DNA from 2 places in the Saccharopolyspora sp. NPDC003752 genome. Region 2 is predicted to be linked to the other one. Evidence: riboswitches for the same ligand, from Rfam matches in the RefSeq annotation. Region 2 holds a riboswitch; the other holds the start of a gene.
What was found. Region 2 has a riboswitch for glycine ahead of gcvH (glycine cleavage system protein GcvH). Riboswitches for the same ligand answer to the same signal wherever they lie in the genome.

Region 1: linked by a shared signal. The riboswitch ahead of gcvT (glycine cleavage system aminomethyltransferase GcvT) and the one ahead of gcvH (glycine cleavage system protein GcvH) in region 2 are both predicted to bind glycine.

The regions. Positions count from the first base shown of each region.
Region 1 is NZ_JBSGJZ010000030.1:93,443-96,837, forward strand. Features, by position in the region: gene ACWEV3_RS31305 (acyl-CoA dehydrogenase family protein) at 1-911, opposite strand, end outside; gene ACWEV3_RS31310 (TetR/AcrR family transcriptional regulator) at 1,013-1,639, shown strand; glycine riboswitch at 1,717-1,816, shown strand; glycine riboswitch at 1,817-1,917, shown strand; gene gcvT (glycine cleavage system aminomethyltransferase GcvT) at 2,033-3,136, shown strand; gene glyA (serine hydroxymethyltransferase) at 3,162-3,395, shown strand, end outside.
Region 2 is NZ_JBSGJZ010000024.1:76,097-79,491, reverse strand. Features, by position in the region: gene ACWEV3_RS27640 (PucR family transcriptional regulator) at 1-1,348, opposite strand, end outside; glycine riboswitch at 1,461-1,565, shown strand; glycine riboswitch at 1,566-1,665, shown strand; gene gcvH (glycine cleavage system protein GcvH) at 1,712-2,083, shown strand; gene ACWEV3_RS27630 (L-serine ammonia-lyase) at 2,114-3,395, shown strand, end outside.

The DNA.
Region 1 (3,395 bases), on a different contig from region 2:
TGCAGCACGAGCCAGCGCAGCGCCTCGATCTCCACCGCGGAGTCGGCGATCATCCACTGGATGGCCTGGCGCTCGGCGATCGGCTTGCCGAAGGTCTCGCGGGTCTTGGCGTATTCCATGCCCATCTCGACGAGCCGCTCGCAGGCGCCGAGGGCGTGCGCGGGCAGCAGGTAGCGGCCGCGGCCGATCCACTGCATGGCGAGCTTGAAGCCCTGGCCGACCTCGCCGAGCACGTTGTGCTCCGGGACCCGCACGTTGTCGAACACCAGCGCGGCGGGCTGCCGCTCCCACGGGCCCATGATGTCGATCGGCTCGGACTTCCAGCCCGCGTCGCGGTCGGCCAGGAAGCAGGTGACGCCGCCGCCTGCGCCCTTCTCCCGGTCGGTGACGGCGAAGACCATCACGAAGTCGGCGTCGATGCCGCCGGTGATGAAGGTCTTCTCGCCGTTGATGACCCACTCGTCGCCGTCCTTGACGGCGGTGGTGCGCAGGTTCTTGGCGTCCGAGCCGGCGCCGGGCTCGGTGATCGCGAAGCACGACTTGCGGGTGCCCTCGATCGTCGGGAGCAGGTAGCGCTCCTTCTGGTCGTCGTTGGCGTAGTACAGGATGTTGTCGGCGTAGCCGCCGAAGCGGAACGGCACGAAGGTGCGGCCGAGCTCGACCTCGATGAGCGCCGTCATCACCGCCGACAGGCCCATGCCGCCGTACTCCTCGGGCGTCTGCACGCCCCAGAACCCGGCCTGCTTCGCCTTGTCCTGCAGTTCCCGCTGCTCGTCCTTGGTCAGGCCGCGTTCCCCGGCGCGCTCGCGGCGCAGCACCTCCTGTTCCAGCGGCACCAGTTCGCGCTGGACGAAGTTGCGCACCCAGTCGCGGATGTCGCGTTCTGTGTCGGACAGCGAGAAGTCGACCATCGCCGGATCCTTTCCTGCGGCCAGCTAACTAACGTCGTTAGTTTTGTGGCAGCCTAAGGCGGTCCCGGCGAGCGCCGCAAGGGATCCGACGAGGAGAAGACGTGCCCAGACCGACCACCCCCCGGCTGTCGCCGGAACGCATCCGGCGGATCGGCCTGGAGATCATCGACGCCGACGGCCTCGAAGCGCTGTCCATGCGGCGGCTGGCCGAACGGCTCGGCGTCCGCGCGGCGTCGCTGTACAACCACGTGTCGACCAAGGACGAGCTGCTGCACGAGATCGCCGACGACGTGATGGCCGCGGTCGACGTCTCCGGCTTCGACGCGGACTGGACGACCGGCCTGCGCACCTGGGCGCGCTCCTACCGGGCCGCCCTGATCGCCCACCCGAACCTGGTCCCGTTCCTGGCCTACGGCCCGGCCCGCCGGGAGAACGCGCTGCGCCGGGCAGACGCGGTGCACGGCGGCCTGACCAGGGCGGGCTGGCCGCAGCGCTACGCCACGATGATCGGCGCCTCGACGAAGTACCTGGTGGTGGGCTCGGCGATGGGCTCCTTCAGCGGCGGCTTCCCGGACGACGCGGCGCTCTACGGCGACCGCTTCCCGCACCTGAACAAGGCCCACCTGCTCCGCGAGCACGCGGCGGAGATCGACGCCGACAGCTTCGAGCTGGCCCTGGCCGCCCTGGTCGACGGCCTGGAGAAGCAGTACGGCGAGCTCCCCGCCTGAGATCACTCACCCGCCCGGTTGACGTGGGTCACGCCGGTTCGTAGCGTCGGCGTTCACACAACCGAATACCGCGCCCACGACGTCGTGCGGGAGAGACTCCGGCCCGTTCCGGGACCGGAGCGCCGAAGGAGCAATTCTCCCCAGCAAACTCTCAGGCACCGGCACCGCACGGCACCAGGCGAACACGGAGAAAAGCAGAAGCGCCCGCTTCTCGCCCACGGTGCAAGCCGCCCCCTCGCGGGCGGCGAAACTCTCAGGCCAATGACTCCGGGGAGACCGCCCGACCAGCGCAAGCCCGCGCAGGTCGAGGTCGAGGCATCCCCGATAAGGTTGGGCTCAGTGAGCTGACCGGCCCTCGACTGCCGACCGGCGCCCACCAGGAGGAGTCTCACCATGTCGTCGCCACGACAGACGCCCTTGCACCACGTGCACGAAGCCCTCGGGGCGACGTTCACCGAATTCGCCGGCTGGCGGATGCCGCTGCGCTACTCGGGCGACACCGCCGAGCACAACGCGGTGCGCACCGGCGCCGGCCTGTTCGACCTGACCCACATGGGTGAGATCCGGATCAGCGGGCCGCAGGCCGCCGAGGCGCTGGACTACGCGCTGGTCGCCAACGCGTCCGCGATCAAGCCCGGCCGCGCCCGCTACACGATGATCTGCAACGCCGCCGGCGGCGTGCTCGACGACCTGATCGTCTACCGGCTCGGCGACGAGGAGTTCCTGGTGGTGGCCAACGCGGCGAACGCCGCCGTGGTCTCCGCCGAGCTGGCCGAGCGCATCGGCGGCTTCGACGCCGAGCACCAGGACGTCTCCGATGACTACGCGCTGATCGCGGTGCAGGGCCCGAACGCGGTCGCGATCCTCGCGCCGCTGACCGACACCGACCTCGCCGAGGTCAAGTACTACGCGGGCTACCGCAGCCGGGTCGCGGGCAAGGACGTGCTGCTGGCGCGCACCGGTTACACCGGCGAGGACGGCTTCGAGCTGTTCACCGAGCCCGGCGACGCCGAGGCGGTCTGGCAGGCGCTGACCTCCTCCGGCGCCGAGCACGGCCTGCAGCCCGCCGGGTTGTCCTGCCGCGACACGCTGCGGCTGGAGGCCGGCATGCCGCTGTACGGCAACGAGCTGTCCGCCGAGCTCACGCCCTTCCACGCCAACCTCGGCCGGGTGGTCAAGCTGGACAAGGCCGGCGACTTCGTCGGCAAGGACGCGCTGGCCGCCGCGGCCGAGAAGCCCACCGAGCGCACGCTGGTCGGCTTGAGCACCGAGCAGCGCCGGGCGCCCCGGCACGGCTACCGCGTGCTGGACGCCGACGGCGCCGAGATCGGCGTCGTGACCAGCGGCGCCCCCTCCCCGACGCTCGGCCACCCGATCGGGATGGCCTACGTGGACCGCGACCACAGCGAACCCGGCACGCAGCTGCAGGTCGACATCCGCGGCAAGGCCGTCGCGGTGCAGGTCGTCGAGCTGCCGTTCTACCGCCGCAATGCCTGAAGAGAAATACACAGGAGGCAACACCATGTCGACACCGGACCTGTTCAACGACCAGCTGGCCGCGGTGGACCCCGAGGTGGCGGCGGCGGTCGGCGCCGAACTCAACCGCCAGCAGAGCACGCTGGAGATGATCGCCTCGGAGAACTTCGCACCGCAGGCCGTCCTCGAGGCGCAGGGCTCGGTGCTGACGAACAAGTACGCCGAGGGCTACCCGGGCCGGCGCTACTACGGCGGCTGCGAGCACGTCGACGTCATCGAG
Region 2 (3,395 bases):
CCTGCGTTCGGTCGTGCTCGCGCAGCACCGGCAGCGGGCCCAGGGAGCCGACGCCCGCGTCGGTCGACGCGCCGGCCATCCGGCTGAGCACCACCAGGGGCCAGTTGTCCTCGTACACCGCCACCCGGTCGCGTAACTGGCCGGTGCGCAGCAGGCCGACCAGCTCCTCGGCCTGCGCGCGCGACTGGGGGAGGTCGGCGACCGCCACCGCATTGCCCACCGCGATCAGCGGGCGCGGCGAAGCGTCGTGGGACACGAGCGCTTCCCGCAGGTCCGGCCAGCCGCCCGCGCCCGCCCGGTCCGGCACCAGGGCGTAGAGCATGGTGCCGATCTCGGTGACCAGCGGGCGCCGTCCGATCCCGCGCGTGATCCACTCCCACATCGCCAGCCGGTGCCCCTCCGCTGGCCCGGCGGACGACGGCATTTCGATCGCGACGACCCGATGCGCCTCGTTGGGCACCGCCAGCTCGTTCACGGCCACCCGCCAGCCCTCGCCCCCCTCCAGCAGCAGCCGCACCTGCTCGGCGGACCGGCGGCGCTCCGCGTCCGCCACCGCCCGCCACCGCAGCAGTTGCAGCGCGACCAGCGGGGCGGTGTCGGCGAACGCGGTGGACCGCTCCTCGGAGACCTCGCCGGGCACCACGGCCCACATCGAACCGAGCAGCTCGCCGCCCATCCGGATCGGCACCACCAGGCGGGGCAGGGTGCCGTCCTGCTGGGCGGGCACGAAGATCGCCGAACTGCCCTTGCTGAGCTGGCGGAACGTGCCGCGGGCCCGGAACTTGGCGAGCACCTCGTCGGGCTGCTTCCGGCCCATGATGGTCGACACCCGCGCCGGGTCGGTCAGGTCCTGCCGGGCGGAGTAGGCCAGGACCTGGGAGTGCGCGTCCTCGATCGTGACCGGCGCGTCCACCACGTCGGCGACCGCGTCGGCGAGGCGGAACAGGTCGCCGACCCCGGTGCCGCGCGCGTCGGCCTCCTCGATGCCGGTCCCGCCCAGCGCCGCCCGGATCAGCCACACCAACTGCGCCCAACCGGTACCCGGCCGGACTTCCACCAGGGCCACCCCGGCTTCCTCGGCCGCCGCGGCCACCGCGTCGTCCACCGAGATCGGCGGCTTGAGCAGCACCGCTGCCGCGCCCTGCGCGCCGCAGGCCCTCGCCAGCCGCTTCGCCTGCTCGCGATCCGCGACTGCCACGCCCAGCACGAGGTCGCCGCCCGCCGCGGTCGGCGGCTCATCGGGTTCGGCGATGACGACGTCTCCCACGCAGACCGTCGGCTCCGGGCTGACCACTGTGCGCAGCAGCGTGGGGCCGACCCGTTCGACCAGCGCCCGGATGTCCAGCATCACCGGCCTCCTGAGTGCTTCGGGCCGCTGCCAGTCAGGTGGGGGAGGGCATTGACACCAGGGCTGGCCCGTTTATCGTTGCTGAGCACATCGACAATCGCATACCGGCCGTCGACCCCGTGCGGGAGAGACCTTGAGGGCTCACACCGAGCCGTCAGGGCGCCGAAGGAGCAAGACTCCCCACAAACTCTCAGGCACCCATGACCGTTCGGGCGAGGCAACTCTGGAAAGCGCGCGTCATCCGTGACGCTCCACCCACGGTGCAAGCCGCGAGAAACCGCGGCGAAGCTCTCAGGTTCCGAAACAGAGGGGGAGGCCCAGCCCCGGGCATCCCTGCCCCCGAAAGCCTTGGAGCCTCCCGACATGTCCCTGCCTGCGAACCTGCGCTACACCGAAGAGCACGAGTGGATCGAGGACCGCGACGAGCTGGTCCGGATCGGCATCACCCAGCACGCCGCGGACGCGCTCGGCGACATCGTCTTCGTGCAACTGCCCGAGGTGGGGGAGCAGATCGAGGCGGGCCAGGCCTGCGGCGAGCTGGAGTCCACGAAGTCCGTCAGCGACCTGTTCGCGCCGGTCACCGGCGAGGTCGTGGCGATCAACGAGTCCGTCGTGGACGATCCGGCGCTGGTCAACTCCGAGCCCTACGGCGAGGGCTGGCTGCTGGAGGTGCGCACCTCCGACACCGGTGCCCTGCTCACCGCCGAGCAGTACGCCGCGGTGATCGCGGAGTAGCGGGGAATAGGCGAGGGGAGGAGACGGTCAATGGCGATCAGCGTCTTCGACCTGTTCTCGGTCGGTATCGGGCCCTCCAGTTCGCACACGGTCGGCCCGATGCGCGCGGCCCGGCTGTTCGTGCAGCGGTTGCACGGCGAGGGCCGGTTGCCGCAGGTCAAGCGGATCAAGGCGGAACTGTTCGGGTCGCTCGGCGCGACCGGGCACGGGCACGGCAGCCCGAAGGCGGTGCTGCTCGGTCTCGAGGGGCACAGCCCGGAGACCGTCGACCCGGCGGCGGTGGAGGGCCGGGTCGCCGAGATCCGGGAGACCGGGCGGCTGCGGCTCGACGGCGTGCAGGAGATCCGGTTCACCGTGGACCGCGACCTGGTGATGCACCGGCGCAAGTCGCTGCCGCTGCACCCCAACGGCATGCGGTTCACCGCGACCGGCACCGACGGGGTCGAGCTGGAGAGCGCGGTCTACTACTCGGTCGGCGGCGGTTTTGTCGTCGACGAGGACGCCACCGGCACCGATCGGATCAAGCCCGACGCGACCCCGGTGCGGTACCCGTTCCGGACCGGCGCGGAACTGCTCGCCCGCACCGAGGAGTCCGGGCTGCCGATCAGCGGCGTCATGCTGGCCAACGAGCTGTCCTGGCGCGGCGAGGACGCCGTGCACAAGGAGCTGCTGGGCATCTGGCAGGTCATGCGCGAATGCGTGGACAACGGATGCCGGAACTCCGGCGAACTGCCCGGCGGGCTCAAGGTCCGGCGACGGGCGGCGGAGCTGGCCGCTTCGCTGACCGAGCACGACGATGCGCTGGAGTGGGTGACGCTCTTCGCGCTCGCGGTGAACGAGGAGAACGCGGCCGGCGGGCGCGTGGTGACCGCGCCGACCAACGGCGCGGCCGGGATCGTCCCCGCGGTGCTGCACTACTACATGCGGTTCGTGCCGGGCGCCGACGACGCCGGCGTGGTGCGCTTCCTGCTCGCGGCCGGTGCGGTCGGCGTGCTGTTCAAGGAGAACGCGTCGATCTCCGGTGCCGAGGTCGGCTGCCAGGGCGAGGTCGGGTCCGCGTGCTCGATGGCGGCCGCCGGGCTCGCCGAGGTGCTCGGCGGGACCCCGAGCCAGGTGGAGAACGCCGCGGAGATCGCGATGGAGCACAACCTCGGCCTCACCTGCGACCCGATCGGCGGTCTCGTGCAGATCCCGTGCATCGAGCGCAACGCAGTCGCGTCGGTGAAGGCGATCACGGCGGCTCGGATGGCGCTGCGCGGCGACGGCACCCATTTCGTCTCGCTGGACAAGGTCATCAAGACCATGCGCGAGA